3 regions of the Aliirhizobium cellulosilyticum genome follow, and region 2 is predicted to be linked to each of the others. Evidence: riboswitches for the same ligand, from Rfam matches in the RefSeq annotation. Region 2 holds a riboswitch; each other region holds the start of a gene.

Region 1 (9,958 bases), on a different contig from region 2:
TTTCATAGGCAGGACGCTATAATGTTGCTTTGCGGACTCTGTGAAGCAAATTATTGATTTCCGCACTTTTTTGTGGTAGACAAGAGATACTGTTCCACAAGGCGGCACTCGCGTGCCCAAAAAACATCACGAAAGCACAGATCAATCACACGCGCTCCCCGAGACATAAACTCGTTTCATGTTGTCGGTCGCAGCTCAGCGATGGGATTTGTTTTTTCGCGCGCGTTTTGTCGGACCAGTATGGAGTGACCCGACGGTTTCCCCCGTCTCATCCGGGCCTGACAGACCCGGCTTTCCCCTGACCCAGATGTGGGTGAGTAGAAGGGAGTTTTTGAAACGAATGACGACTCAGCAGAAGAAGAATTCCCCGGCTCGCCAGGGTTTCAAGACCGGCGAATCGATCGTGTATCCCGCTCATGGCGTTGGTACGATCAGTGCGATTGAAGAGCAAGAAGTTGCTGGCATGAAGCTCGAGCTTTTTGTAATCGACTTCGAAAAGGATAAGATGCGCCTGAAGGTTCCGGTCGCCAAAGCCGTTGCTATCGGCATGCGCAAGCTTTCGGAAACGGATTTCGTCGAACGCGCGCTCAAGGTCGTGCAGGGCAAGGCTCGTGTGAAGCGCACCATGTGGTCGCGCCGCGCCCAGGAATATGATGCAAAGATCAATTCCGGTGACCTGATTTCTATCGCTGAAGTGGTCCGCGATCTCTATCGCGCTGAAAACCAGCCGGAACAGTCTTATTCCGAGCGTCAGCTTTATGAGGCTGCTCTCGATCGAATGGCCCGTGAAATCGCGGCCGTCAACAAGATGTCGGATACCGAAGCTGTTCGTCTTGTCGAGGTCAATCTTGCCAAGGGACCCAAGCGCGGCAAGAGCCTTGATGAGGATGAAGCGCAGGAAGAAGCTGCCTGATTTTTCTGAGATACAGCAATAAAAAAACCCGGCCTCGAGCCGGGTTTTTTTATTGGAACTTTTGCGCTGTCGCCGCGTTAACCCGCCGGAACGGCGAATTGATTGCTGCGTAACGCTGCCCTCGGTTCCCTTCTGAAACTGTTGCGACCAGGATGTTCCGGGTCGCTGATGAGGGGGCGAGATCAGCAGTCCGAACTAACGTTGGCATCCTTCGCGGATGTGCGTTTGCAAGGTTTCCCGCTGTTCATCGTCATATCAGAACCGTTGACGGAGAAGACGATGACAGCCATGTCCGCAGACCGCACAATGATCAAGATAGCGATGTCAGCTCCCTATCTCGCCCGGGAAGAGGAGCGTGATCTTGCCATCCGATGGAAAGACGGCCAGGATCAGAATGCACGAAACCAGATTGCACTTGCGCATATGCGTCTCGTCATAGCCATGGCTTCGAAGTTTCGCGGCTTCGGTCTGCCGATGAGTGATCTCGTTCAAGAAGGTTATGTAGGGCTGCTTGAGGCGGCGGCAAGGTTTGAGCCGGCGCGGGACGTTCGTTTTTCAACCTATGCTAGCTGGTGGATCCGCGCTTCGATGCAGGACTATATCTTGCGCAACTGGTCGATCGTGCGCGGCGGGACCAGCTCTGCGCAGAAGGCGCTTTTCTTCAATCTACGCCGGTTGCGTGCAAAGCTCGCCCGCGGTGACAGCAATCTTACTGCCCGTGCCATCCATGAAGAGATCGCGGTGGCGCTCGGTGTCAGCGTAAACGACGTGCAGACAATGGATGCACGTCTTTCCGCCAACGATGCCTCGCTGCAGGCGCCGACGATTGCTGGTGACGCCGATAGCGGCGAACGGCTGGACATGCTGGAGAGCAACGAGCCACTTCCCGACGAGCAGGTCTCGGGGATGATCGACGGCGAACGACGGCTGAAATGGCTGCAGGGCGCGCTCACCAAACTTAACGACCGCGAGAAGAAGATCATTCGTGCTCGCCGGCTTACCGACGACGGAGCAACGCTCGAAGCGCTAGGTACCGAACTTGGCATTTCCAAGGAACGCGTGCGTCAGATCGAAAGCCGCGCCATCGAGAAGCTTAAGTCTGCGCTCGTTTCCGCCAATCCGCAGATGGCTGCTGCCGCCTGCTGAGTGTGAAGGGGTGTTCCTTCACCCCGCTATTCGGAAATGATCTTCATCTTCTGGCCGGGCGACACCGTCGCGCCGGCCGGTAGCGCGTTGATGAGCTTGAAAAGATCGAGCTTTCGATCCGTTCCCATCATCCGTCCCGAGAGCGATGCAAGAGTGTCACTTGGGCCAACCGTGACGATCCGCACGCGAAGCGGCTTCAGGGAGGCTATTTCTTCTGGCGTCATACGACGAAAGCTGTTGCGTAGCGTATCTGCCGTAGATTGTAGGGTCGTGTTACCCTTTGGTACCGCTGTCAAAAAGCGGAAAATTTGCTCATTGAGGCGCACGACGGTCACGTCGAAATCCCAGCGCTCGGCGGAGGCGCGGGCGGTTGCGGCCGGCAGGCCGTTGACGGTGGACTCGCGCACGGTTTCCGGCTGCAATCCTGCAACCCAGCCGCTCGTCAGGTAATTCGTCAGGTTGTTATTGTCGCCGGCGGCAACGCCATCGAAACGGATGGCGCTTTCGCCGGGGCCGGTTGCGAGCACCGCCTCGACCTTGTTGTCGATCCGGAAATCCGGCGGAACATCGAAACGGATGCCGAGGCTGCCGTGTAGGAACGTCTGGCCTCGAACATAACCTTCCTGCGGGCTGTCGCCGTAAAGGAGACCGTCGATGCCGGCGAGATAATAATCGCGGCCACGGTCGCCGACGCCTTCCTGGCCGAAGGCGCGGGCATGGCGGCGCGCGAGATCGACACGCTGGGCCGAATTCGGGTGGCTTGAAAGGAAGTCGAGGCTCTGGTCGTTATCTGGATCGACGGCGGAATAGCGGGCGTAGGCTGCCATGGAATCAAGGAAGCGAGCGGCTGCATAAGGATCATATCCGGCTTCGCCGAGCATGCGCACGCCGATAACATCCGCCTGCAATTCCTGCTGGCGGGAGAAGGCGGCGAGACGCAGCTTGCCACGTGCGAGCGCCTGCTTGCCGGCGAGATCGCTCGACAGGACCTCGGCGACGACTCGGCTGGCAATGACTTCCGCCTCTTCCCGCTTCTGACGCTCGATGCCGTGATTGGCGGTGACGTGGCCCATTTCGTGCGATAGGACGGCCGCCACTTCCGACGCATCGTTGGCGAGCGCCAGCAGACCGCGTGTGACATAGAGATAACCGCCTGGCAGCGCGAAGGCGTTGATTGCCGGCGAATTCAGAATGGTGATGCGGAAGGACTGGGTTGGATTTTCCGAAACGGCCGTCAATGCACCGGTGATACGCGCGACCAGACGCTCGGTCTTCGCATCGCGATATTCGCCGCCGTAACTTGCGACAATGCGCGGATGCTCGCGGGCGCCCATTGCGGCACGCGGGTCATTCTTCTGAACCTGGTCGACAGTCTGCGGGTTTTCCGACGGCGATACATTGGGTGTATAGGCCTGGTCGAAGATCGACTGGCAGCCGTAAAGCATCGAGGTGACGGCAAAGAGTGTGGCTGCGGAACGGAATGCGCGGCTACGCTGCCAAAATCTCGGCCACCTGGCACGATCCGTCTTTACAGTCTTCGCCTGCACTACCATCTCCGGAATTACACTTCGGCATCCTGCCGTCGCGTCTGGCTTCGTCTTCCGCCCGTTGTCGCTTACCGTCTTTCGCGCCAACTGCACAGATATTCCTAAATGAATATGTATTGCCTACTGGGTATGAAAAGAAAATAAACTTGAACGCCGATGCCATTGGGCCACGTCCAAATTGTGGCGGTGCCCATGCACGCTTGATGACTTTCGTTCACACAGTGCCGGATAGGGCCGAAACGGGTGCGGCAAATCGCGAAAGGTAATCCGCCTTTGCTTCGTCGGTAGCGATCTGCCCCTTTTCGACATGCAGGATGCGATCTGCAATGCGGGCAATTTCCTCGCGGTCATGGGTTATCATGACCACGGTATTTGCATTTTCCTTATGCAGGTCAAGAAGAAGGGCGGACATTTGCAGACGCAGATCGGTGTCTAGCGCTGCGAAGGGTTCGTCCAGCAGGAGCACCGGCTTGTTGCGCAGCAAAGCCCGGGCAAATGCTGCCCGCTGTTTTTCTCCTCCCGATAGCGAGCCCGGCATGCGCTTGCCGAATCCGGCAAGACCAACACGCACCAAGGCGTTTTCGGCGCGGTCCCTGTCTTGCGGGGAAAGCCGCAAAGACGGGTTGAGGCCAAGCGCGACGTTGGTGAAGATGTCGAGATGGGCGAAGAGGTTGTGATCCTGGAAGACTACCGAGACCGGTCTTTCCGACGGGTGGCTCAAGGTCTGGTCGATTCCGGCGATAAGGATGTGGCCTGATTGCGGACGTTCGAAACCGGCAATCAGATTGAGCAGCGTCGATTTTCCTGCGCCCGACGGGCCGGCGATCGCGGTGACTGCGCCCGGTTCGATGCGGCAATCGAAAGCGAAACTCGTCTTGCCGAGCGTCAGCGCGACCTTGTCGAGGACGATGCCGTCATGCATTCGCGTTTTCCTTTTTGCCCGCGGTGCCGAGTATGGTCAAGGCAAGGCAGATCACGCCGAGGATCAGCGCCAGCCCATCGGCATCGTTCGTTCTGTAACTCGATAGCGTGCTGTAGACCAGCCAAGGCAGGGTGACGAGCTCGCTGGAGCCGAACAGGGCAACCGCACCGAGATCGCCGAGGGAAAGTGCCATAGCGAAGGAGAGGGCGGTGAGTATCGGGCGTGTCAGGACGGGGAGATCGATTAGCCGCCACTTGGCAGGGCCGCTGATGCCGAGTGAGGTGGCCAGCCGGGCGGTCTGATGGTGGTGGTCATCCAGTGCCGGTTCGAGCACCCGCACGGCGAAGGGCAATGCCATCAGAGCATTGATGAAGGCGACGAGACAGGGTGCAAACGAGGCGACATTGCCGAATTGCCGAAGCACCAAAAACCAGCCGGTGCCGAGAATGATCGGCGGTACGACGAGAACGAGCGAGGATGTGCCGGCGAGCGAGGTCGATAGAAGCCGTGCAGCAATATTGGGATCACGCCGGTCCCTGATCGTCTGCCGCGCCATGATGATGGCGAGCGATGCGGAGACGGCGATCACTGCGGCAGTTACGGCGATCACGAGGCTTGTCGTGGCTGCCTGAATGAAGCGTGGTCCGTTGACGAGTTTCCAGAGATCCGCACGAAGGCCAGCGACGAAAACCGAGAAGAGCGGCGAGGCGACGAAGATGACGGCGACAGCAATGATGAGGCCATCCCACAGGCGGGATGCGGATGAGCGCCCGTCGAGGCGCAAGACCTTTCGGCCTGCGGTCCTGACCGTATCGGTTGCCGCCGGCAGAAACGCGATGAGGCCGATCACGGCCGCTGTGAGGGCGATCTGCAGAAAGGCGAGTGCGACCGCGCGCGGCGGGTCAAAATCAAAGCGTAGGGCCTGGTAGATCGCCACTTCCAGCGTGGTTGCGGCCGGGCCGCCGCCAAGTACTAAGACCAGCGTGAAGCTGGTGGCGCAGAGCATGAAAATCAGCCCCGCAACGCCGGGAACGACACGCGCGAGCGCCGGCCATTCGACAAAACGGAAGATCGAGGCCGGCTTCATGCCGAGGCTGGCCGACAGAAGCCAGTATTCCGCCGGCAGTCGCTCGAGCACGGAGAGCAGCAGGCGCACGGCGAGCGGAATGTTGAAGAATGTATGAGCGAGCAGGATGCCGGAAAGGCCGTAGACGCTGACCGGGTGTTCCAGTCCGGCGGCAGTAAGCCAGCCGTTCAAAACCCCTTGCCTGCCCCAGACGCCGAGGAGGCCGAGCGCGCCGACGAGTGCCGGCAGGCCCATGGGCAAGGCCATGAGGCGGAGGATCCAGGCTCTGCCTGCAAACCGGGGGCGGCGAGCCAGGGCCAGCGCGACCGGAATGGAGAAGGCAACCGACAGCAAGGTCGACAGGGCCGCCTGCCAAAGCGTGAAGCGCAGAATGCTCCAGGTATAGGAGGTGAAAAGCCGGGATGCCGATTGATCGCCATCCCAGGCCAGCAGCGTCGCGATCGCAGTGCCGACAAAGACGATGATGGCGGCAAGCACGGCAAGGCCAGCACCGATGCCGCGTCGTCTTTCAGCAGTCGTCAGCAAATGCGATATTCCGTCCGTTTCGACATGTCACTTCTTGCTCATGGCGGTCAGCCATTCGTCGATCCAGGCCTGACGGTTCTTCGCCACTTCGTCGGAGCCGATCAGCAGCGTCTTTTCCGGCTTTACAAGCTTGTCGAAAGCCTCAGGCAGCGGGGCGGCGGTGGCGGCGGCCGGCATCATCCAGTTGGTGGTCGGAATGATATCCTGTGCGGCCGGCGATATCAGAAACGTCAGGAAGCTTTTCGCCAGATCCTTATCCCGGGCGTGTTTCAGCATGCCGGCGACTTCGATCTGGATGTAATGGCCGTCCGAAAAACTTGCGGCCTGATAGCGGTCGGTTTTTTCCTCGACCATGTGATAGGCCGGCGAGGTCGTATAGGAGAGCACCATCGGCACTTCGCCCTTGGTGAACAGGCCATAGGCTTCCGACCAGCCGGGGGTGACGGTCAGAACCCGGTCCCTGAGTTTCGCCCAGGCTTCCGGCGCCTTGTCGGCATAGACGGACTTTACCCAGAGCAGAAGGCCGAGACCGGGGGTCGAGGTGCGCGGGTCCTGAATGGCGATCTTCTGCGAAGCGTCCCCTTCGATCAGATCCTTGAGGCTCTTCGGCGGGTTCTTGATCGTTTGCGTATCGTAGATGACGGCGAAGTGGCCGTAGTCATAGGGAATGAACGTGTCGTCTGCATAATTGCCGGGAACCTTGACGGCGCCTGCATCGACGCCGTTCGCCTCGAAAAGGCCTGTCGCCTTGGCTTCGGAGATCAGGCTGGTATCCAGGCCGAGCGCGATATCGGCTTCCGATCCCGTACCTTCCAGCTTTAGACGGGTGAGAAGCGCCACGCCATCGGCAACGCCGACGAAATTGACGGTGCAGGCGCAGGTCTTTTCAAACTCGGCCTTGATTTTCGGGCCGGGGCCCCAGTCGGAGGTGAAGCTCTCATAGGTATAGACGGTGAGCGTCTTGTCCTGAGCTTCAGCAGCAAAAGGGGTGAAAAACATGGCCGTGGCGGCCAGAAGAAAAGTCGAAATCCCGCGCATCAGCGCCTCCTCAAAATGTCGATGTGGGGAATAGGCGCTGGTTGCGAGCCGTCTAATCCCTCCGCCGGTGTTAGCCGGATCAGGTTCCGCGGGTTGGCGTTTCGCCTCTCAGCCCAGCAGACGCAGGGCACCCCGTTAGAGCGTGCAAAGATTTACCGGTCTCGCTTCATGCTGGCAAGAGGGGCAACACAATCGTTCTCTCCATGGAAATTCCCCTCTGGCCTGCCGGCCATCTCCGCCAAAAAGGGGGACAAAAAACCGCCGCCCCCGCTTGTTTCCAATCGGGCATAAGCGACGCGTCCAGGTTAGCCCTCCCCCTTGTGGGGAGGGTTGGGAGGGGGCTTTTATCGGTGAGCCGCAATTGCCAGTGGATCACCCACCAGACATGTCCATATACATGACTTCCCAGACATGGCCGTCGAGGTCCTGGAAGCTGCAGCCGTACATCGGGCCCATTTCCATATTGGGCTTCCACTCCGCGCCGCCGGCGGCAAGCGCCTTTGCCTTGAAGCCGTCAACCTCGTCGCGGCTCGATGCGGAAAGGCAGTTCAGCACCTCTTTCGTCTTCCTGGCGTCGGAGATATCGCCATTGATGAACATGCGGAACTTGTCGTGGGTGAGAAGCATCACGTAGATCTGCTCGCTGACGACCATGCAGCTTGCGGTGTCATCGGAAAAATCGGGGTTCTTGGTGAAACCGAGCGCCGTGTAAAACGCCGTGGAAGCCTGAAGATCCGCCACCGGCAGGTTCACGAAAATCATCCGCATGTCGATATTCCTCCTTGATTATGGACGCCATCAGCTGGCGCCCTTCCTCCAAGGACGAAAGATGCGGCACGGATTCGACAAGTCCATGCAGGAATTTTGACTCAGTTTGCGTTTCCGCGAAAAACCTTGAGTTCGCGGGGAACGATGGCCATGCCGCCGAGGCGGTTGGCGATCGCATAACCGATCGTCTGTTCTACCACTTCAGGCCTGACGGGTTTGGTCAGAACGCCGAGCGTTCCTTCTACGCCATCCGCGATATCTTCCGGATTGCCGGTCATGAATACGACCGTGAGGCCATATTGTTCGGCAAGTTCGCGGCCGATTTCCGGTCCCGTCCGGCCATCGGCGAGATTGACATCGACGAGCGCGATATCCGCATGGGCTGCGAGCGAAAGCGCGTGCTTGCGGGCATTCGCCAGCCCCACGACCTTCAGGCCCATGTTCTCGATCGTGTCGGCCACGTCGAGCGCAATCAGAAACTCATCCTCGATAATCAATACGCGCTGATTCATCGCCTCATTTGCCAGCCGACGACGCGATACACTTGTCAGCATTGGACATCTCCAGAGTTCATCTCGGTTTTGCCGGTTGCATGTTTTAGCAACCTGACACGCACCAAACGCGATGAATGTCGGGATTGTTCCGGGGCGAGACACTGATTTTCTTGATTAAATATTTGTTAAGGCTAACAAATATTTAATTTTCGAATGCCTGGCGCATCGTGCTCAGCCCTCGATTTCCTCGCGCAACATTTCCAGCTCCAGCCATTCCTCCTCCATTTGGGTCAGCTTTTCGCGCAGCTTTTCCATTTCGGCAGCCAACTTGTTGAAGCTTGCCGGGTCCTTGGTGAAGAGGTTGGGATCGGCCATTTTCTTTTCTCGCAGAGCGATCTCGGCTTCGGCCTTTTCCATTTCCTTGGGAATATTCTCCAGCGCGAACTTCTGCTTGTAGGAGAGCTTTCCCTTGGCTTTGGGCGCGTCGGAGGAAGAGGCTGCGTTTTCGGCCTTTGGCTTTTCGGCTGCTTTCTCCGCCTTTTTCCGCTCTTCCTGCGCGCCCTTGCGCTGCGCCAGCATGTCCGTGTAGCCGCCGGCATATTCGATCCAGCGGCCATCGGGCGCATCCGGGGCGGCGGGTGCGATGGTCGAGGTCACTGTGCGATCGAGAAAATCGCGGTCGTGGCTGACGAGGATGACGGTGCCGTTATAGCCAGCGACGATTTCCTGCAGCAGGTCCAGCGTCTCGATGTCGAGATCGTTGGTCGGTTCGTCGAGGATCAAGAGGTTCGAAGGCCTTGCCAGCATGCGGGCCAGCATCAGACGGGCGCGCTCGCCACCCGACAGGTTCTTGATCGGCGTGCGGATCTGTTCAGGCTGGAACAGGAAATCCTTCATGTAACCGGCAACATGGCGCTGTTCGCCGTTGACCAGCAGGGTCTCGCCGCGGCCGTCAGTCAGATAATGGGACAGGGTATCCTCGGGATCGAGGTCCTCGCGCTTCTGGTCGAGGGTGGCGATTTCCAGGTTGGTGCCGAGCTTGATCCAGCCGCTGTCAGGCTCCAGCTGGCCGGTCAACATCTTCAGAAGTGTCGTCTTGCCGGCGCCGTTCGGGCCGACGAGACCGATACGGTCGCCGCGATGGACGCGGATCGAGAAGGGCGCCACGATCGTGCGCTCCTCGTAAGCCTTGGTGATGTTTTCGGCTTCGACAACCAGCTTGCCGGACTCGCGACCCTCGGCAACCGAGGCCTGAACGCTGCCCTGCGGTCCGTTATGGCCGCGATAGCTCGCGCGCATGGCCTGCAATTCGCCAACACGGCGCATGTTGCGCTTGCGTCGTGCGGTGACGCCGTAGCGCATCCAGTGCTCTTCGCGCTCGATCGCCTTGCCGAGCTTGTGCTGTTCGATCTCTTCCTCTTCGAGAACCTGATCGCGCCAGGCTTCGAAATGGCCGAAACCTCGGGAAAGCCGGCGGGCGGTGCCGCGATCGATCCAGACCGTTGCATTCGAGACTTT
Region 2 (9,958 bases):
GAACTGGGACGTCAAGAAGACGCTCGACTGGCGCGCCGCCTATGGCAAGCCTGTCGTCAACGACGAGCCGGAATATGAAGGCAACATCCCGAAGGAATGGGGCAATATCGACGCTCACGAGCTGATCCATCGCTATTGGCTGACCCTTTGCCGCGGCGGCTATATCGGCCACGGTGAAACATTCCTCGATGCCAATGACGAACTCTGGTGGGCAAAGGGCGGCGTGCTGCATGGCGAGGCGCCGGCGCGTATCGACTTCCTCCGCAAGATCTTCGAGGAGGATGCGGTCAATGGCCTGACCCCCATGCTGGAGCGGGGCACGACCTACAAGCGCGTATCCGCGGCGCAGGATGGCGACGTCCGTTACATCTATTTCGGCGAGCATCAGCCGGTCGAATGGGCGCTCGGCCTGCCGGAAGAGGATGGCGACTGGGAAATCGATCTCATCGATGTCTGGAACATGAGCATCACGCCGCTGGAGAAGGGGCCGCTGCCGAAGGTTCACCCGCAGCGCATTACCGGTGGTTCTCATATCACCAACCAGTTTGCCGCCGCGTTCGGGCTGACATTGCCGGGCCGGCCATATCTTGCCGTGCGCATACGCCCACGCAAGACGCATTAGAGAGGTATCATCATGGCGACGGTTCAAGTCTCCGATCTGCGCAAGAGCTTTGGTGCGCTCGAAGTGGTCAAGGGTGTTTCGATCGACATCCGGGATGGGGAATTCCTCATCCTGGTTGGCCCGTCGGGCTGCGGCAAGTCGACCCTTCTCAGAATGATCGCCGGCCTTGAGGACATATCCGCAGGGCGTATCGATATCGGCGGGCGTGTGGTCAACACGCTGTCGCCGAAGGAACGGAACATCGCCATGGTGTTCCAGAACTATGCGCTCTATCCGCAGATGACGGTTGCCCAGAACATGGGCTTTTCGCTGGAAATCTCCGGCATGAAAAAGGCCGAGATCGACAAGAAGGTTGCGGAAGCATCCGAAATTCTCGGACTGACCCCGCTCCTGCAACGCAAGCCGTCGCAATTGTCCGGCGGCCAGCGCCAGCGCGTCGCCATGGGCCGCGCGATCGTTCGCGATCCCGACGTCTTCCTGTTCGACGAACCGCTTTCCAACCTCGATGCCAAGCTGCGCGTGCAGATGCGCGCCGAGATCAAGGCGCTTCATCAGAGACTGGCGTCGACCATCGTCTATGTCACCCACGACCAGGTCGAGGCGATGACCATGGCCGATCGAATCGTCGTCATGCGCGGCGGCTGCGTCGAACAGATCGGCACCCCGCTGGAGCTGTACGACCGTCCGGATAACATGTTCGTGGCCGGCTTCCTCGGATCGCCTTCAATGAATTTTCTGCGCGGCAAGATCGAGGGCCAGTCCCTTCTTCTTCCGGGCGGAGAGCGACTGGCGCTGCCATCGCTGCCGAAGGGTGGAAGCAGTGGTGACGTCGTGGTTGGCATCCGTCCGCAAGGCTTTGCCGTCGGCACGCAGGATGGCGCCAAGGCGACGATCAAGGTGGTTGAGCCGACCGGCGCAGACACGCATGTTCTGGCCGATGTCGGCGGCACGGAAGTCACCTGTGTCGTCAACGACCGGGTGGATTTTGCGCCCGGTGAGGAGATCCGTCTGTCGATCAGTTCCGCCAAGGTCCACTTCTTCGATCCGACAAGCGAAGCGCGGCTCGACTGATCCCGCCAATGCAGGCACCGCGAGAATGCCATCCCGTTTCTCGCCGTGCTTGCATGACCCACTTGACCGGCCAACCGGCCTGTCATAGCCTCATCGCATTCACCAGGGGTGTCCCGGCAAGGGGCTGAGATTCTGCTATCGCGCGCAGTGACCCGTTGAACCTGATCCAGTTCATACTGGCGTAGGGACGGTGCAAAACGCTGCGATAATTCTCAAATCCGTAAACCGGATTCCGTGATCGGCGTTCTTCCATCTTTCCGGCTCTAGGACTGGGTCTCCAACCTTGAAACTTGGAGCCTCACGATGAATATTGCCGCCAAAAATCAAAGCCCGACCGTTACCTCGGGCGCGTTTCCGGCTTCCACCAAGATCCATGTTGCGGGCAGGGAGTATCCCGATCTCCGCGTGCCGATGCGCGAGATCGCGCTTCACCCGACATCCGGCGAGCCGCCGGTCACCGTCTACGACAGTTCCGGCCCCTATACCGATCCTACCCATATCGTCGCTATCGATCAGGGCCTTCCGCGCCTGCGCGAAAACTGGGTTATGGCTCGCGGCGATGTTGCCCGATACGAGGGGCGGCACGTCAAGCCGGAGGATAACGGTTTTGCCACCGGCGAGCTGCTGACGCCCGAGTTCCCCATCCGCAACATGCCGTTCAAGGCGAATGCCGGTCGTGCGGTTACCCAGCTCGCCTATGCCCGCGCCGGCATCATCACGCCCGAAATGGAATTCATCGCCATCCGCGAAAACATCGGCCGGCAGGCGGCGAAGGAAGCCCTTGTGAGGGATGGCGAGAGTTTTGGCGCGCATATCCCGGATTACATCACGCCGGAATTCGTCCGCCGCGAAGTGGCCGAGGGTCGCGCCGTCATCCCGGCCAATATCAACCACCCCGAAAGCGAACCGATGATCATCGGCCGCAATTTTCTGGTTAAGATCAACGCCAATATCGGCAATTCCGCCGTCACCTCGTCGATGGCGGAAGAGGTGGAAAAGATGGTCTGGGCGATCCGCTGGGGCGCCGATACGGTCATGGATCTTTCGACCGGCCGCAACATCCACAATATCCGCGAATGGATCATCCGCAATTCGCCGGTGCCGATCGGCACGGTGCCGCTCTATCAGGCGCTGGAAAAGGTCAACGGCATTGCCGAGGATCTCACCTGGGAGGTCTATCGCGATACGCTGATCGAGCAGGCGGAACAGGGCGTCGACTATTTCACCATCCATGCCGGCGTACGGCTTTCCTATATCCACCTCACCGTCAATCGCGTCACCGGCATCGTTTCGCGCGGCGGCTCGATCATGGCCAAGTGGTGTCTGCATCACCACCGCGAGAGTTTTCTCTACGAGCATTTCGACGAGATCTGCGACATCGCCCGCGCCTATGACGTGACCTTTTCGCTGGGCGACGGCCTGCGCCCCGGCTCGATCGCCGATGCCAATGACGCCGCCCAATTTGCCGAGCTGGAGACGCTCGGAGAACTGACGAAGATCGCCTGGGAGAAGGATTGCCAGGTGATGATCGAAGGCCCCGGCCATGTGCCGATGCACAAGATCAAGGAGAACATGGACAAGCAGCTGAAGACCTGCGGCGAAGCGCCGTTCTACACGCTCGGTCCGCTCACCACCGATATCGCTCCCGGTTACGACCATATCACCTCGGCGATCGGCGCTGCGATGATCGGCTGGTTTGGCACCGCCATGCTCTGCTACGTCACGCCGAAGGAACATCTGGGCCTGCCGGATCGCGATGACGTCAAGACCGGTGTGATCACCTACAAGATAGCAGCCCATGCCGCCGATCTCGCCAAGGGGCATCCGGGTGCGCAGATGCGCGATGATGCCCTGTCTCGCGCCCGTTTCGAGTTCCGTTGGGAGGATCAGTTCAACCTGTCGCTGGACCCGGACACGGCACGGAATTTCCACGACGAGACCCTGCCCAAGGATGCACACAAGGTGGCGCATTTCTGCTCCATGTGCGGCCCGAAATTCTGCTCGATGCGGATCTCCCACGACATCCGCGCCGAGGCGCAGAAAGAGGGGCTGGAGGCGATGGCGGCCAAATATCGTGACGGTGGCGATCTCTACATGCCGGTGGAAAATCCACTGGCAAATGCCGCGAGCCCAGTCTTGGGGAGTGAGGTCTTGGGGAGTGAAGCCTGATGTCTCTCTTTCTCGTTAAAGGGGCCGGCGTCGCCGGCCTCACGGTGGCTCTTGAGCTTCTGAGACGCGGTGAAGATGTCGATATCGTCGATTATCAGGACACGATTGGGCAGGGCGCATCGCATTTCGCCGGCGGCATGCTGGCGCCCTTTTGCGAGCGCGAGGCGGCAGAAGAGATCGTGCTGACGCTCGGGCTGGATGCCGCCGACTGGTGGGACAAGGCAGTGCCGGGCGCGGTCATTTGCAACGGCACGCTGGTCGTGGCGCAGCCGCGCGATCTGGCCGATCTTGTCAGGTTTGCTTCCCGCACACGCGGTCATGTCTGGCTGGATAAGAACGAAATCGCCGATCTCGAACCTGCGCTTGCAGGCCGTTTCGACAAGGCATTGTTCTTCGAAGGTGAGGCCCATCTCGATCCCCGTCGGGCATTGGCGGGATTGGCCAAGGCGATCCGCAACCATGGCGGAGAGTTCCATCTCGGCTGGGGGCCGCCGCCGAAGAAGAACTATACAGCCGTGCTCGATTGCACCGGCCCGGCGGCCATCCCGAACATTCCAGGTCTTCGTGGCGTGCGGGGCGAGATGCTCTATCTGGAAACCGCAGAGGTAACGCTGTCGCGGCCAGTCAGGATGTTGCATCCGCGCCATCCGATCTATGTCGTGCCGCGCGACGACCACCGTTTCATGGTCGGTGCAACGATGATCGAGACGGAGGATGACGGGCCGATCTCGGCGCGCTCTCTGATGGAACTGCTGAACGCCGCCTATGCGCTGCATCCGGCCTTCGGCGAGGCGAGGATGGTGGAAACCGGCGTCGGCATCCGCCCCGCCTTTGATGACAACGTTCCGCGGGTGGTGGAGATGGAAGACGGACTGGCGATTGCCGGCATGCACCGCCACGGCTTTCTGCTTGCGCCGGCCATGGCGAAAAAAGCCGCGACCCGTCTCTCCAACGGTTATGTCCTTCAAGAGGAGCTGATCCCATGAACCTCATCGTCAATGGAGAAAGGCAGTTTCTGCAGGCGTGTACGCTCGCAGACCTCCTCATGACTCTCGAATATGAGGGCGACTGGCTGGCGACGGCCATCAACGGCGATCTCGTCCATCGCGAGGATCGGGCGGATGCGCGTCTCGCAGAGGGCGACCGGATCGAAATCCTCTCTCCCATGCAGGGAGGCTGAACCATGCTGAAGCTTTACGATATCGAATTGTCCTCGCGCCTGTTGCTAGGCACCGCGCGTTATCCGTCGCCCGCCATTCTCTCCGAGGCGGTCAAGCGCTCGAGCGCGGGCATCGTCACCGTCTCGCTGCGCCGCGAGACATCCGGCGGCAAAACGGGTGGCGCGTTTTTCGAGCTGATCCGTCAGCTTGGCGTGCGCATCCTGCCCAACACTGCCGGATGCCACAGCGCATCGGAGGCGGTGCTGACGGCAAAAATGGCGCGGGAAGTGTTCGGCACCAACTGGATCAAGCTCGAAGTCATCGGACATCACGACAGCCTGCAGCCGGATGTCTTCGAATTGGTGGAGGCTGCGCGCATCCTCACCGACGAAGGATTTGAGGTCTTTCCCTATACGACGGATGACCTAATCGTCGGTGAAAAGCTGCTGGCCGCCGGCTGCCGGGTGCTGATGCCCTGGTGCGCGCCGATCGGTTCGGCAGCGGGTCCGCGCAATCCATCGGCGCTTGTCGCAATGCGGGCGGCCTTTCCCGAAATCCCGCTGATCGTCGATGCAGGTCTCGGCCGGCCGTCGCACGCGGCCACGGTCATGGAACTGGGATACGACGCCGTGCTGCTCAACACGGCGGTTGCCGGTGCCGGTGATCCGCCGGCCATGGCCGAGGCCTTTACGAAGGCGATTGAGGCGGGTCGCCTCGCCTATCTCTCCGGAATGCTGGAGCCGCGCGACATGGCAGTGCCTTCCACCCCCGTCATCGGCAAGGCGGTGTTTTCATGAGGCTCGATCCTTTCTATCTCATCGTCGACAGCGCCGATTGGATCGAGCGGCTGGTGCCGCTTGGCGTCAGGCTTGTGCAACTGCGCATCAAGGATAAGACCGACGCCGTGTTGCGCGCGGAAATCCGTCGCGCGAAGGCGATATGCTCGGCCCATGGCTGCCAGCTTGTCGTCAACGATTACTGGCAACTGGCGATCGATGAAGGCTGCGATTTCATCCATCTCGGCCAGGAGGATCTGGCGGAAGCCGATCTCGGTGTCATTCGCCGGGCGGAACTGAAGCTCGGGGTCTCGACCCATGATATCGCCGAACTCGATACGGCTCTTTCCGCAAAGCCGGATTATGTCGCGCTCGGCCCCGTCTGGCCCACCATCCTGAAAAAGATGAAATGGCAGCCGCAGGGCGTCGAACGCATCGCCGACTGGAAGCGGCGGATCGGCGATCTTCCGCTTGTCGCCATCGGCGGTATTACCGCCGAACGCGCGGCGCTTGTCCTCGAGCAGGGAGCGGAAAGCGCCGCCGTGGTGACCGACATTGTGCTCAACGAAAACCCGGAGGCCCGCACCCTCGAATGGCTGGCGGTGACGGCCGCGTGGCGGCAGGAGCTGGAAATACAGGTCGGATGAAGGTTTCATGACAGGGCCTGTGCATGCGTGTTCCTGTCAAAACCTGTCATGAAAGCGTTATGGGAGGACAGTAGAAACGGCGCCGATTGGTTCGCACTTGCACGGCTGTGCAGTCGCCGATCAGCGCCGCCTCCGGTCATATTTCGATTGAGTTGGCGGTTCCCAATTTTACTCGCCCGACTGAATCGGAGATAAAGATGAAACGCCGTACTTTTATGATGTCCGCAGCCGGTGCCGCCGCCGGTCTTGCTCTGGCTCCGCGCATGAGCTTTGCCGCCAAGGGCCAGATCGACTGGTACACCAGCTCGGACACCAACATTCTCGATTTCTGGACAAACATTGTTAAGCCCGCATTCGAGGCTGCCAATCCGGGCCTCAAGCTCAACCTCGTCGATGCAGGCGATGGTGCCGGCATCATCGCGATCGGCGAGCGCGCAATCGCCGCCAAGCAGACCAATGCCGATCCGCAGGCCGACTATTTCGAATCCGCCGACGCTCTTCTGCCGGCCGGCGCCATCAAGGCCGGCGTTTACACCAACATCAAGGCTGCCGGTCTTTCCAACTATTCCAAGGTCAATCCGCTTGCCATCGAAAGCGAATACAGCCTGCCTTACCGCGGTAGCCAGGTTCTGCTCGCCTATGACACGACCAAGCTGAAGCCGGCCGATGCGCCGAAAACCTGGGACGCTCTCGTCACCTGGATCAAGGCCAATCCGGGCCAGTTCGTCTATAACCGTCCCGACAAGGGCGGTTCGGGCGGCAATTTCGTCCGCCGCGCCATCCATCAGGCAAACGGCCTCGACCCGAAGGCATTCAAGGTCGACAACTATACCCAGGAATTCGGCGACGAAGCGCTCGGCAAGGCCTGGAAGCTGCTCGCCGATATCGCGCCGCATCTCTACGACAAGGGCGCTTATTCTTCCGGCAACACCCAGTCGCTGCAGCTGCTTTCCCAGGGCGTCGTCACCATGATCCCGGTCTGGTCCGACCAGGTTCTGCAGGCGATCGAACAGGGCGTGCTGCCGGCTGAAACCGGTCTGGTACAGCTGCAGGATCTAGCGCTTTGCGGCGGTTTCACCCGCTCCGTCGTCATCGAGAATGGTGCAAACCACGAAGCTTCGCTGAAGCTCGCCGATTTCATGCTGTCGGAAGAAATGCAGAGCGCCATCCTCACCGAACTCGGCGGTTTCCCAGGCGTTTCCTGGGATCACGTCTCGGCAGACCTGCGCAAGAAGTTCGCCGACATCATTCCGCAGTCGATCCCAACCTTCCCGGGCGGCAAGTGGGAAGCCGCCATCAATGACGGCTGGTATCGTCACGTGGCTCCGAACGTCGACCGCAAGTCGTGAGCGAATTCGTCGAAAGAGCGGTTTCGGTGCCCACTGAGACCGCAGCAGGCAGGAGGCCCATCGGCCTCCTGCTTGTCGCCATACCCGTTTTTCTGGTGATCTGGCTGGTCATCTGGCCGGCCATCAACGCGATCAGCCGCACCATCTGGCGCACGGATGCCGATGGTCATTCCAGTTTCGATCTGTCGAGCTACGCGTTTTTCTTTTCCGATCGCTACAGCCTCGACAACCTGGCCGTCACGCTCTGGACGACGCTTGTCTGCGCTGTCCTGCTTCTGGTCATCTGCCTGCCGATCGCGCTGTATCTGCGTTTTTCGCACGGTCGTCTGCCGGCCTATGTGCAGGCGCTCGCGATCCTGCCGATGTTCGTGCCGTCGATCATCCTGGCCTTCGCCTTCATCCGCGTGCTCGGCCCCAATGGCATGGTAGATATCCTCTTGAATGCAGTCGGACTGCCAAAGATCCGCACGCCCTATCTCACGCCATGGGGGCCGGTCATCGGTCTTGTGTGGGATAATATTCCGCTGACTGTCCTGATCCTGCTTTCGGGTCTCGGCAGTGTCGCCAACCAGTCCATCGAGGCTGCGCGCGATGTCGGTGCCAACACCATCCGGGTTTTCTGGCACATCATCCTGCCGCGCATTTCAAACTCCATCCTCGTGGCGCTTTCCTTTTCGGTGCTCGGTATCTTTTCGTCCTTCACGCTTCCCTATCTGCTCGGTCCGGCCTCGCCGGAAATGCTCGGCCCCTTCATGCAGCGCACGCTGCGCGATGTGCAGGACCCGATCGGCGCCATGACGCAGGCCGTCGTCGCCTTCGGCTTCTGCATCCTGTTCGGACTGTTTTATGTGCGCTCCGTCGCCAGAAACCGGGGGAAATGAGATGACCTCGCTTACGTCCAAGCGCGCGCGCATCGACTGGTCCGGCATCGCCTTCGCGGTCATTCTGACGCTGGTCATCATCGGGCCGCTCGTCGTCGTTGCCACCTGGGCCTTTACCGAAGTCTGGCGTTACCCCAACATCATTCCGCAGAAATTCGGCTTCCGTTTCTGGGGCCAGACGCTTGGACGACCCGACGTCTGGAACGCGCTGATGCTCAGCCTCAAGCTCTCGACGGTGGTGACGCTGCTGTCAGCACTGATCTGCTTGCCCGCGGCCTATGCCTTTGCGCGGATGAAGTTTCCAGGGCGCGACATCCTGTTCTTCTCCTTCCTCGCCGGTCATGCCTTTCCGAAATTCGGCCTGCTGGTGGCGATTGCCGCAATCTTCCTGCAGCTCAATCTCATCGGCACCTTCTGGGGCGTCGTGCTCATCCAGTTGGTCGGCACGCTGATGTTCATGATCTGGATCCCGGTCGCGGCCTTCCAGGCGGTCGATCGGCGCATGGAAGAGGCCGCCCGCGATGTCGGCGCAAGCCCCTTGCGGGTGTTCTGGTCGATCACGCTGCCGCAGGCAGGGCCGACCATCTTCGCCGCCGTGCTGTTGAGCTTTGTCGGCACTTTTTATGAAACCGAAGGTGCATGGCTGATCGGGGCTCCCGGCATCCGCACCATGCCTGTTCTGATGATCAGCTATATCAACAACCAGATGGTCATTCAGTATGGCGCCGTTCTTTCGGTGCTTCTCTGGGTCCCCTCGTTCATCGCCCTCATGTTCGCCCGTCGCGTCATCGGCGGCGGCGCATTTGCCCGCGGTTTCGGCGGTTAGGAAATATCATGTCTGTTCTTCATATCGCTGAGGTCACCAAGACCTTTTCCGGCGGCACCCATGCCGTCAACAGCTTCTCTCTCGATGTCGCCGATGGCGAACTCGTCTGCCTTCTGGGGCCTTCCGGTTCCGGCAAGTCGACGCTTCTGCGCATGGTCGGCGGCTTCGAACAGCCGACCAGCGGCCGCATCACCATCGATGGCGAAGACGTCACCCATCTGCCGCCAGAGCGCCGGCCTACCGGCATGGTGTTCCAGAGCCATGCGCTCTGGACCCATATGAACGTCTTCAAGAACCTCGCCTTCGGTCTCAAGCTGCGCCGCATGCCGGCAGGTGAGATAAGGGAAAAGGTCGAGGCCGTGCTCGAACTGGTTGGCCTCGCCGGTTATGGCGACCGCATGACGAACCAGCTTTCCGGCGGCCAGCAGCAGCGCGTGGCGCTTGCCCGCTCGCTGGT
Region 3 (9,958 bases), on a different contig from region 2:
GAGTATGTGCTCTATTACGCACCGGAGCTTCTGGAAGACCGTCAGGACTATACCTGGCGCGATCCGGGTGACGACCTGCCGCCGATGCGCCTTGGCGTGCCGATTGACGACTACATCATCGATACATCCAGCCAGCCGGATCGCGACTATTACCGCTTCCTTGAGCAGCCGCCGGTGGAGCGGGTCGAACGGCCTTATTCGCTCGATGAGGTCCGTTATTCGGCCCGTATCCGCGACAAGGTTCCGCGTATCGACCTCGATACCATCACCTTTGCCACGGGCAGCGCCGAGATTCCGATGAACCAGGCAACCTCGCTGCGCAAGGTTGCAGACGCGATCAACAAGGTGCTGGAAAAGGATCCGTCGGAAACCTTCCTGATCGAAGGTCATACGGATGCGGTCGGCTCGGATGAAAGCAATCTAGTCCTTTCGGACAAGCGCGCAGAATCGGTGGCTGTTGTCCTGTCGGATGCTTTCGGCATTCCGCCCGAAAACATGACGACGCAAGGTTACGGCGAGCGGTATCTGAAAGTGAGTACCGAAGCGGCAAACCAGGAAAACCGCCGCGTGACGATCCGCCGGATCACGCCTCTCGTAAAACCTGTCGCCTCGAACCAGTAACGGATCGGACAGGCAGGAATTGGAAGCCGTCGGCCAATCGGTCGGCGGCTTTCAGCGTTTTGGAAGACCTGTGATGTCGATGATGAAGTCGGCAATGGATGCCGTGTCGTCGAGCTCGAAGACGGGCAAGGTTTGCAAAGCGAGCGAGTGATCCGTGGCGATCGCAACGATATGGGGATCAATCGGTGCCAGAGGCTCGCGGCTTTTCGATTCCAGCCGGCGCAGTTCTATCTTCGGGATGGCCTCGTGCTTGTAGCCCTCTACGAGTACGAGATCACAAGGTGCCAGCCGTGAAAGGATTTCGGCAAGCGTCGGCTCAGCTTCGTCTCGCAGTTCATGCATGATCGCAAAGCGCGTTCCCGAGACAATTGCCACTTCCCCGGCGCCCGCCTCCCTGTGCCGAAATGAATCCGCACCGGGCTTGTCGATGTCAAAGTCATGATGCGCGTGCTTGACGGTGGAAACGCGATAACCGCGGGCGGTAAGCTCCTCAACCAGACGAACGGTCAGTCCCGTCTTTCCAGAATTCTTCCAGCCGGAAATCCCGAAGGCGGGCGTGGTGTTCATTCAAGGCTCTCCGTAAAGGCCGCGGCTTGGGTAAGCTCTTCTGGTGTGTTGATGTTGAAGAAGGGATCAAGCAGGCCGCGGCGTGTCTGAAGCGACGGGAAATCGATAGTCACCATGCGGTGACGGCTCAGGAACCCATTGATACGGCGATTATCGTTATCAATCAGCCAGTGTTCGAGATCCTCCGCAAGAGCGATCGGCCAGAGGCCGAAAACCGGGTGACGGCGCTCCAGTGAGGTGGCGATGACGATGGTTTCCGGATCGGAACAGGCTGCGCTGAATTGCAGCACAAGATCTAACGGCAGAAAAGGGCTGTCGCACGGAACGCTGGCGAAATGCGACACTTCTGCGAGCCGGCGGGAATAATGGCGCATCCCGGTAAGGATGCCGGCGAGTGGTCCTAGCTGTCCGGCGAGATCATCTGCAAGATAGCGATAGCTCTCAAACCCCGGGAAGGGGGCATTGGCGTTGACGGCGAGATCCGATACCTGAGGAGCCAGTCGCCTAATGACATGAGCGAGAACGCTTTTGTCGCCGAGCGGAAGCAGCGCCTTGTTCGCTCCCATGCGGCTGGAGCGGCCACCGGCAAGAATGAGACCGGGCGGGCGCATCCTCAGCCACCCGCCGTGGGCGTCACCGCCTTTTTGGCCGTATCGATGGCGCGGCGGCTTTCGCGGTAGAATGTATAGAGGCCGGAGCAGATCACGACGGCTGCGCCCAGGAGCACTGTCATGCCCGGACGCTCACCGAAAACCAGGACCCCGATGAGGAGCGCCCAGATCAGGCTGGTATAGCGGAACGGCGCAATGAAGGAGATTTCTCCGCCGCGCATGGCGAGGATGATTGCCTGATAGCCGCAGAATACCGCAATCGCCGTCAGCGCCAGAAGCAGCCAGTTGAAACCCGAAATCGGGTGCCATCCGCCTGTCGGGCCGACGAGAACAAAGCCGACGACCATGATGATGAAGGAGGTGAAGAGGGTCACGTGGATGGTCGGGATTTCCGTTGCGATCCTGCGTGTCACGAGATCCCGGCAGGCGGTGAAGAAAACCGCTGCAAGCGGGAACAGCGCGTCGCTGGAAAAGCCTTCAGGTCCCGGCTGGATGATCAGCAGCACACCCAGGAAGCCGACGATGATGGCGCTCCAGCGCCGCCAGCCGACCGGTTCGTGAAACAGAAGCGCAGCCCCGAGCGTAACCGCAAGCGGCAGCGACTGCATGATCGAGGAAGCCGAAGCGAAATCGATCCTGGCAAGCGCGTTAAAGAAGGACAAAGTTCCGCCGAGTTCGCAGGCGGTGCGCAAAAGCACCAGCGGATGGGTGAAGGCGCGTAGCGAGAATTTGGCGCGCAGGAGAATGGAGACCGCAAATACGAGTATGGTTGTCAGAACCCCACGTACTGCCATGATCTGCGGAATGCTGAGGTCGTGCGTCAATGCCTTGACCATCGCGTCATTGCAGGAAAACACCGCCATCGCGGTCGCCATGAGCAGCGCACCGCGCGTGTTATCCGACAATGCCATCCCGATTCCTCCACCCTTTGCGTCCCGTCTTTACGTGATCGGCAAGTTTGCTGCCAGCAGATTTCCATCTGATTTTTCCGCGCGCAAATGTCGCCGGCTGCCATTAACGGTTGCTCAACCGAAAGTGGCCATCGTGTGCAGATGTTCCCGCATGAGGCTGGAATCGCTCCGTTGTGCACACATGCAATCGTGCCTTCAGCGCAGCTAATGACGGGGAAAAAATTGTTTATCGATCGACTTTTGCAAAGCCGGAAAATTGTAACCAAGGTTCTTCTGTTCGTTGTTCCTCTCGTTCTGCTGATCGCGGGCGTGGGCCTTGCCGGATATTACACGGCCAATACTCTGAATGGCCATATGACCGTGACCCGCGCCACGATTGAGAACATCGGCGATTTCGAGCGCCTTCAGTCGAGCTTGCAGGAATATTCCGCTACGCCGAATGAAAAGACGCTTTCGGCACTAAGAGCCGATATCGATGCCCAGGAACAGGGCGTCGGTGTGCTTGAGGGACTTCTGACAAGCGAAGGGGATCGATCACGGGTTGCACCGGTTATGGGGCTCGCCTCGGCAATGCGCAGTCATGTCGATGCGCTGTGGGCCGTCAAGCTGCTGCGGGACGAAACGGATGCGCAGATGGCCAGCGCCGTGACGGAAATCGATACGCTCGGCACGGAAGTGGAAGCGCAGGTGGGCAGCCTGCGCAAGCAGAGCGCCGGCAAGGAGAAATTTGCCAAGGGCATGTTGCTGGAAGCCTATGCCTATAACGCCATTTCGGGCAGGGTCTCGGACTTGCGTGAAGCAATGCGTCGTGCCGAAAGCGACGATGCGGCCATCAATACGGCCAAGCTCTACCTCAGCCCATTGGAAGAGGAATTCGCAAAGATCAGCACTCTCGTATCGGAAAAGGCGGGCAAGGCTTTCGATCCGGCGCGACAGGCCGCCGCCAGCTTGAAAGCGACCATTGCCGGCGACGCCCCGATCGCCGACAAGGCGCAGGCGGTGCGTGTCGGAACAAGTGCACTCATGCCGATACAGCGAGATTTGGATAATCTGTCCAACAGCCGGGCCGTAACGGCGGCTGAACGGTTTGTCGGTCTTGAAGGTGATGTGGCCGTCCAGCGTGAGCTGCTTGCCCAGACAGAGGATTCGCTGCGCAGGATCGATGAGCTCAAACTGCTTGTCGAGCGGATGAGCGGTACGATGAGCGAGGCTTCGCAGAAGCCGCTTCTTGAATCGACGGCGGGTTTGCGTACCGTCTCGGCGCGTGTTTCTGAACTTGCCAAGACCAACTTCACCATGGCTGGCTTTGCTGTGAAGCTGGAGCCGCTTCTCGCATCGCTCGACGCCGGATCGACAAAGCTGATCGTGATCGCTTCCGACTGGCAGAAGAAGAGGGCGGAAGCCACGGCCACTCTGACCGGCGCAATGGCCGGGCTGAAGAATTTCGTTGCCCAGGCTCAGGAAGTCGGCAAGGAAGATAGCGAACGGTCGGCAAACCTTTCGGTCGTCGCCATGGTGGTCGGTACGATATTGGCGATCGCTGGCGGCCTGATGCTGGTCGAGACATTGCGTGGCCCTCTGCGCCGGGTGACCGAAGTGATGAAGCGTCTTGCCGACGGCGACCTCGAAGTTTCGATCGAAGGCCGCGAGCGTGGCGATGAGATCGGTGACATGGTTCGTTCCGTTACGGTATTCCGCGACGCTGCGAGAGAAAATGTTCGGCTGGAGCAGGAAGCCGCCGCCGCCCGGGAGCTCTCCTCGGCGGAAGCAGAACAGCGTGCCGGCGAACGTGCCCGCATCGCGGCCGATCAGCAGCATGCGTTGACCGCGCTCTCGGGCGTGCTCGGCAATCTGGCCGAGGGCGATCTGGCAACGGGGATGGACGAAAATCTCCCGGCAGATTTCGTCATGATGGCCAGAACCTATAATCAGGCTGTCGATGCTCTCCGTGCGACTTTGTCCGAAGTCGGTTTTGCGGCGCAGGAGATCAATGGCGGTACGGCCAATCTTTCCGCCTCCGCCGACGATCTGGCGAAACGCACGGAACAGCAGGCGGCCGCGCTGGAGGAAAGCTCTCGGGCTTTGCGCCACTTGAGCGGTGTTGTGCGTAGCACCGCTACCAATGCCCGTCAGACGTCTCAATCGGTCAACGAGACCGAAGAGTTCGCCGTCCGCTCAGGCGAGGTCGTGGCACGCGCAGTCAATGCCATGGGCGAGATCAGCCGCTCCTCCGACAAGATCAGCCAGATCATCGGCGTCATTGACGAGATCGCCTTTCAGACGAACCTCCTGGCGCTGAATGCCGGCGTCGAGGCTGCTCGCGCTGGTGAAGCAGGCCGCGGTTTTGCTGTTGTCGCCCAGGAGGTCCGCGAACTGGCCCAGCGCTGCGCGGGTGCGGCTCGCGAGATCAAGCAGTTGATTTCGGCAAGTGCAACGCAGGTCGAAAGCGGCGTGCAGCTCGTCGAGGAAACCGGCGAAGCACTCTCCAGGATCATTGCTCACGTCACCGATGTTCGAAAACTGGTGGCACAGATTTCCTCGGCTGCCGCAGAGCAGTCGACTGGCATCACGCAGGTCACGCAGGCTGTCAACGACGTCGAACTGATAACCCAGCAGAATGCCGCCATGGTCGAGGAGAACAATGCCGAAATACGTGGCCTGCGTCACCGGGTGGAGGATCTGACCCAGAAGATCGGCCGCTTCAGGACCAGCGACAGCAGCGGGACCTATTACCAGGAGCCTCAGCCGCGTTTGCACCGTAGCAGCGCCGCATGACGTGAAGGCAGATGCCCAGAATCTCGTGAAACTTCAAAAGCCGCCGCCAGACACGACGGCGGCTTTCGAGGCTAAGGCTAAGCCCGCATCTCGCCGCATTTGCGTAAAAAGGCTGGAATCGCGGATCATCATCCGGTAGTTGTTGATCATGACAGGGGCGTCCGGCGAAAGCCGGGCTGAGAAGTACCCTTTGAACCTGAACCAGATCATGCTGGCGGAGGGAGTCGTTCGGGTCTTCGTTCTTGACGTCGTATCCCCACGTCGACCTCCGCCTCAAAAGGAGGCGCAGATGGCAGACGATTCCGCTCAATCATTGAAACCCGGCGCATTGCTGGCAGCGATGCGGCAGAAAAATCCATTGGTGCAGAACATCACCAATTTCGTCGCGATGAACATTGCCGCCAACGTGATGCTGGCTGCGGGCGCATCGCCTGCAATGGTGCACAGCCCGGAAGAGGCGGCGGAATTCGCAGGCATAGCGGCGGCATTGACCGTCAATATAGGGACCCTCTCGCCGGACTTTTTCGACGGCATGAAGCAGGCCGCCGAGGCTGCAAGCGAAGCGGGAAAACCCTGGATACTCGATCCGGTCGCGCATTTCGCGACCGCCTATCGGCGTGCCGCAGTGTCCGCGCTTCTGGAGCACAGGCCGACGGTAATCCGCGGCAACGCTTCCGAAATCATTACGCTTGCCGGCGAGCATGCATCGGGGCAGGGGGTGGATTCGGGTGACAGCGTTGCTTCCGCGCAGGCTGCTGCCCGCGCTCTTGCCATTCGTCATGGCTGTGTCGTCGCAGTGACTGGGGAACGGGATTTCGTCACCGACGGTCATCGTGCCGTTCATGTTCTCGGTGGATCTGCGCTGATGCCGAAAGTGACGGCGCTCGGTTGCTCGTTGACCTGTGTCATCGGCGGTTTTGCAGCAACCATGCCGGACAAGCCGTTTGAGGCAACGGTTGCGGCGCTTGCCTTGTTTGCGTCAGCTGGCGAACTGGCGGGACGGGACGCTCATGCGCCGGGTTCCTTTGCCGTGCGTTTCCTCGATCTGCTTGCGGAGGTGACCCCGGATGCCGTTGATGCCGTAGCGCGGGTGATACCGGCATGAAGCAGTTCGACCTTTCCCTTTATCTGGTGCTGGACCCGGATCTTTGTCGCGCGATCGGCATGGTCGAGACGGCGCGACTTGCCGTGCTGGGCGGGGCAACGATGGTGCAGTTGCGCGACAAGCAGGCAACGACCGTAGAGATGATCGCGACGGGCCTGCAGCTGAAAGCTGCCCTTTCAGGGACCGGCGTGTCGCTGATTGTCAACGATGATGTGGAGGCCGCGCTCGCGATCGGTGCAGACGGTATTCATGTCGGGCAGGAAGACATGAATGCGACGGAGGTTCGAAAGCGTGTTGGCGATAGGCTAATCCTTGGTCTCTCCGTAGAGACGGAAGATCTGGCGCGACGGGTTGATCCGGCGGTGGTTGATTATGTCGGCGTCGGCCCGGTCTTTGCGACCGGCACGAAGCCGGATCACAAGCAGCCGATCGGTTTTGAAGGCCTTGCGCGGATCGTGGCGGCATCCCCGATACCCGCAGTGGCGATCGGCGGCGTCAAGGTTCAACATGTCGAAGAAATCTTTCGCGCAGGGGCAAAGGGTCTCGCGGTCGTATCTGCCATATGCGGATCGCCCGATCCCCAAGCTGCCACACGATTGATCGCCGATAAAATTGCGGAGGCAAAGAAATGACGATTCGCAATGTCTTGTCGATTGCCGGCTCCGATCCATCCGGCGGCGCCGGCATACAGGCGGACCTCAAGGCATTTTCCGCCCGCGGCACTTATGGCATGGCAGCGCTGACGGCGTTGACGGCCCAGAATACGCAGGGCGTGACCGCCATTCATGCGTTGCCTCCGGAGTTCGTTCGCGCCCAGATCGAGGCGATTTTTGCCGACATAAGGGTCGATTCAGTGAAGATTGGCATGATCGCCAATGCGCAGATTGCGCGCACCGTTGCAGAATTGCTTGAGACCCATGCAATGGGTATTCCGATCGTGCTTGATCCGGTGATGGTCGCAAAGGGTGGCGCTCCGCTTCTTGCCTCCGATGCCGGTCAAGCGGTTATCGACCGGCTGCTGCCGCTTGCTTCCGTCATCACGCCGAACCTTCCCGAAGCTGCAGTCCTGCTGGGCGAGAATGAGGCTAAGACACGGGCGGAAATGGCCAGCCAGGCGACGGGTTTGCTGCAGCAAGGACCGGGTGCCGTGCTGATCAAGGGAGGCCATCTCGCCAGCGACGACAGTCCGGATGTACTGGTGGATGTTGGTGGCGTGACCTGGTTTGAAGGGCCGCGAACGACGACAAGGAACACCCATGGCACCGGCTGCACCCTGTCGAGCGCCATTGCCGCCGAACTTGCCAAGGGACGATCCATGGTGGAGGCGGTGAAGTTGGCGAAAGCTTATCTGGCCGAGGCTATAAACGCTGCCGACACCTTATCGGTCGGCAGCGGACACGGGCCGGTCAATCATTTCGTCGAGCTGTGGGAGGATGAGGTCACCCGCCGGTGACGCTCATGTGTCGCGCGACCGCGGGGCGTTTGTGAGTGCGGTCGATGATGAAGTCATGGCCTTTCGGCTTGCGGGTGATCGCTTCATCGATAGCATTGGCGAGGTAATCATCATCGTCAGAGCCGCGCAAGGCGGAACGCAGGTCCGCGGCGTCGTTCTGGCCGAGACACATGTAGAGCGTGCCGGTGCAGGTGAGACGTACGCGATTGCAGCTTTCGCAGAAATTATGCGTCATCGGCGTGATGAAGCCTAATCGTCCATTTGTTTCCTTTACCTCGACATAACGGGCGGGACCGCCTGTCTTGTAAGGAATTTCGGAAAGAGTGAACTGCTCTTCAAGGCTTTCCCGAACCTGCGACAGGGGGAGATAGCGGTCAGTGCGGTCCTCTTCGATCTCGCCCATCGGCATGGTCTCGATCAGCGTCAGGTCCATGTCCCGGCCATGTGCGAAACGGATCATTTCCGGGATTTCATGCTCATTGAAATCCTTCAGCGCCACGGCATTGAGCTTGATCTTGATCCCGGCTTTCTGGGCAGCATCAATACCGTTCATGACCTGACGGAAATTGCCCCAGCGGGTGATAGCCTTGAATTTCGCTTCGTCGAGCGTGTCGAGCGAAACATTGATGCGGCGCACACCGTTGTCATGAAGCTCTTGCGCATAACGGGCAAGCTGCGAACCATTGGTCGTCAGCGTCAGCTCATCGAGCCTTCCTGCATCGATTTGTTTTCCAAGCGCCTCGACCAGGAACATGATGTTCTTGCGCACAAGCGGTTCGCCGCCTGTGAGTCTCAATTTGCGAACACCCTTCGCGATGAAGGCGGAACAGAGACGTTCCAGCTCTTCGAGCGTCAGCAGGTCCTTCTTCGGCAGAAAAGTCATATTTTCTGCCATGCAATAGGTACAGCGGAAATCGCAGCGATCCGTCACTGACACACGAAGATAAGTCACCGCACGACCAAACGGATCGATCATCGGTGCCTGGGCCGATGCTGGATTGCCGAACAATGGTGGGGTAACGATGGAATTCAAGTCAATATACTCCTGATTGCCGGAATCTGGTGGTCATCATCGATGACGTCAAGCTTTATACCGACAAAGCGGATGGCACTTTGATCAAAACGGCGCGACGCGCAGGGTTGCGGCGAATTGATGAAATCCATAATCCTGAGCGGGTGAAATTGGAAGAGCGGATATGACCGAGGTTTCGAACGACAGCTGGCCCACCGAACTGCGTGTGGCCGAAGACAAGCGGACGTTGACGGTGACATTCGACGATGGAGCGCGTTTTGCGCTGCCCGCCGAGCGGCTGCGCGTTCTCTCGCCCTCGGCCGAGGTTCAAGGCCATGGTCCAGGCCAAAAGGTGACGGTTCCCGGCAAGCGTATGGTGGCAATCCGAAATTTGGTTGCGGCCGGAAATTATGCCGTGCGAATTGCTTTCGACGACGGACACGACAGTGGAATTTTCACCTGGCGTTATCTGCGCGAGTTGGGAACGAATGGTGACGATCTTTTTCGACAATACGAAGAGGATCTGGCTGCTAAGGGCCTGAGCCGAGACGGCGCGCGAGCGCGTTAACAGGATAAGCAAGGGGAAAAGCGGGTGGCGGCAGAATCGAATGCAGGTGAACTGGTACAGGTCGTGGCGCTTTTGGGCGCAGGCGTTATCGCCGCGCCGCTGTTCAAGCGTATAGGGCTTGGCTCGGTTCTCGGTTATCTGGCGGCAGGCCTGGTTGTCGGCCCATTCGGCCTGAAGCTGGTCTCCGATCCACAAGCCATCCTCCACATTGCCGAACTCGGCGTGGTCATGTTCCTCTTCATCATTGGGCTGGAAATGCAGCCCTCGCGCCTATGGAGCATGCGCAAGGATATATTCGGCCTCGGCGCACTTCAGGTTTGCGCCTGTATTGTGGC

The links. Region 2 has a riboswitch for thiamine pyrophosphate ahead of thiC (phosphomethylpyrimidine synthase ThiC). Riboswitches for the same ligand answer to the same signal wherever they lie in the genome.
Region 1: another riboswitch for thiamine pyrophosphate. It lies ahead of thiB (thiamine ABC transporter substrate binding subunit); the one in region 2 lies ahead of thiC (phosphomethylpyrimidine synthase ThiC).
Region 3: another riboswitch for thiamine pyrophosphate. It lies ahead of thiM (hydroxyethylthiazole kinase); the one in region 2 lies ahead of thiC (phosphomethylpyrimidine synthase ThiC).

The regions. Positions count from the first base shown of each region.
Region 1 is NZ_JACIGW010000009.1:1,574-11,531, reverse strand. It holds gene GGE33_RS24255 (CarD family transcriptional regulator) at 341-913, shown strand; gene GGE33_RS24250 (RNA polymerase factor sigma-32) at 1,193-2,059, shown strand; gene GGE33_RS24245 (M48 family metalloprotease) at 2,086-3,504, opposite strand; gene GGE33_RS24240 (thiamine ABC transporter ATP-binding protein) at 3,821-4,528, opposite strand; gene thiP (thiamine/thiamine pyrophosphate ABC transporter permease ThiP) at 4,521-6,140, opposite strand; gene thiB (thiamine ABC transporter substrate binding subunit) at 6,168-7,178, opposite strand; TPP riboswitch at 7,218-7,323, opposite strand; gene GGE33_RS24225 (VOC family protein) at 7,551-7,946, opposite strand; gene GGE33_RS24220 (response regulator) at 8,048-8,500, opposite strand; gene GGE33_RS24215 (ABC-F family ATP-binding cassette domain-containing protein) at 8,672-9,958, opposite strand, start outside.
Region 2 is NZ_JACIGW010000004.1:253,519-263,476, reverse strand. It holds gene GGE33_RS18420 (DUF5060 domain-containing protein) at 1-622, shown strand, start outside; gene GGE33_RS18415 (ABC transporter ATP-binding protein) at 635-1,693, shown strand; TPP riboswitch at 1,788-1,899, shown strand; gene thiC (phosphomethylpyrimidine synthase ThiC) at 1,997-3,862, shown strand; gene thiO (glycine oxidase ThiO) at 3,862-4,848, shown strand; gene thiS (sulfur carrier protein ThiS) at 4,845-5,042, shown strand; gene GGE33_RS18395 (thiazole synthase) at 5,046-5,819, shown strand; gene GGE33_RS18390 (thiamine phosphate synthase) at 5,816-6,445, shown strand; gene GGE33_RS18385 (extracellular solute-binding protein) at 6,643-7,794, shown strand; gene GGE33_RS18380 (ABC transporter permease) at 7,821-8,675, shown strand; gene GGE33_RS18375 (ABC transporter permease) at 8,677-9,501, shown strand; gene GGE33_RS18370 (ABC transporter ATP-binding protein) at 9,510-9,958, shown strand, end outside.
Region 3 is NZ_JACIGW010000001.1:1,514,166-1,524,123, reverse strand. It holds gene GGE33_RS27910 (OmpA family protein) at 1-621, shown strand, start outside; gene mobB (molybdopterin-guanine dinucleotide biosynthesis protein B) at 673-1,188, opposite strand; gene mobA (molybdenum cofactor guanylyltransferase MobA) at 1,185-1,799, opposite strand; gene GGE33_RS07130 (DMT family transporter) at 1,802-2,710, opposite strand; gene GGE33_RS07125 (methyl-accepting chemotaxis protein) at 2,918-5,485, shown strand; TPP riboswitch at 5,629-5,725, shown strand; gene thiM (hydroxyethylthiazole kinase) at 5,775-6,590, shown strand; gene thiE (thiamine phosphate synthase) at 6,587-7,222, shown strand; gene thiD (bifunctional hydroxymethylpyrimidine kinase/phosphomethylpyrimidine kinase) at 7,219-8,043, shown strand; gene moaA (GTP 3',8-cyclase MoaA) at 8,030-9,019, opposite strand; gene GGE33_RS07100 (hypothetical protein) at 9,106-9,243, shown strand; gene GGE33_RS07095 (gamma-butyrobetaine hydroxylase family protein) at 9,240-9,623, shown strand; gene GGE33_RS07090 (monovalent cation:proton antiporter-2 (CPA2) family protein) at 9,648-9,958, shown strand, end outside.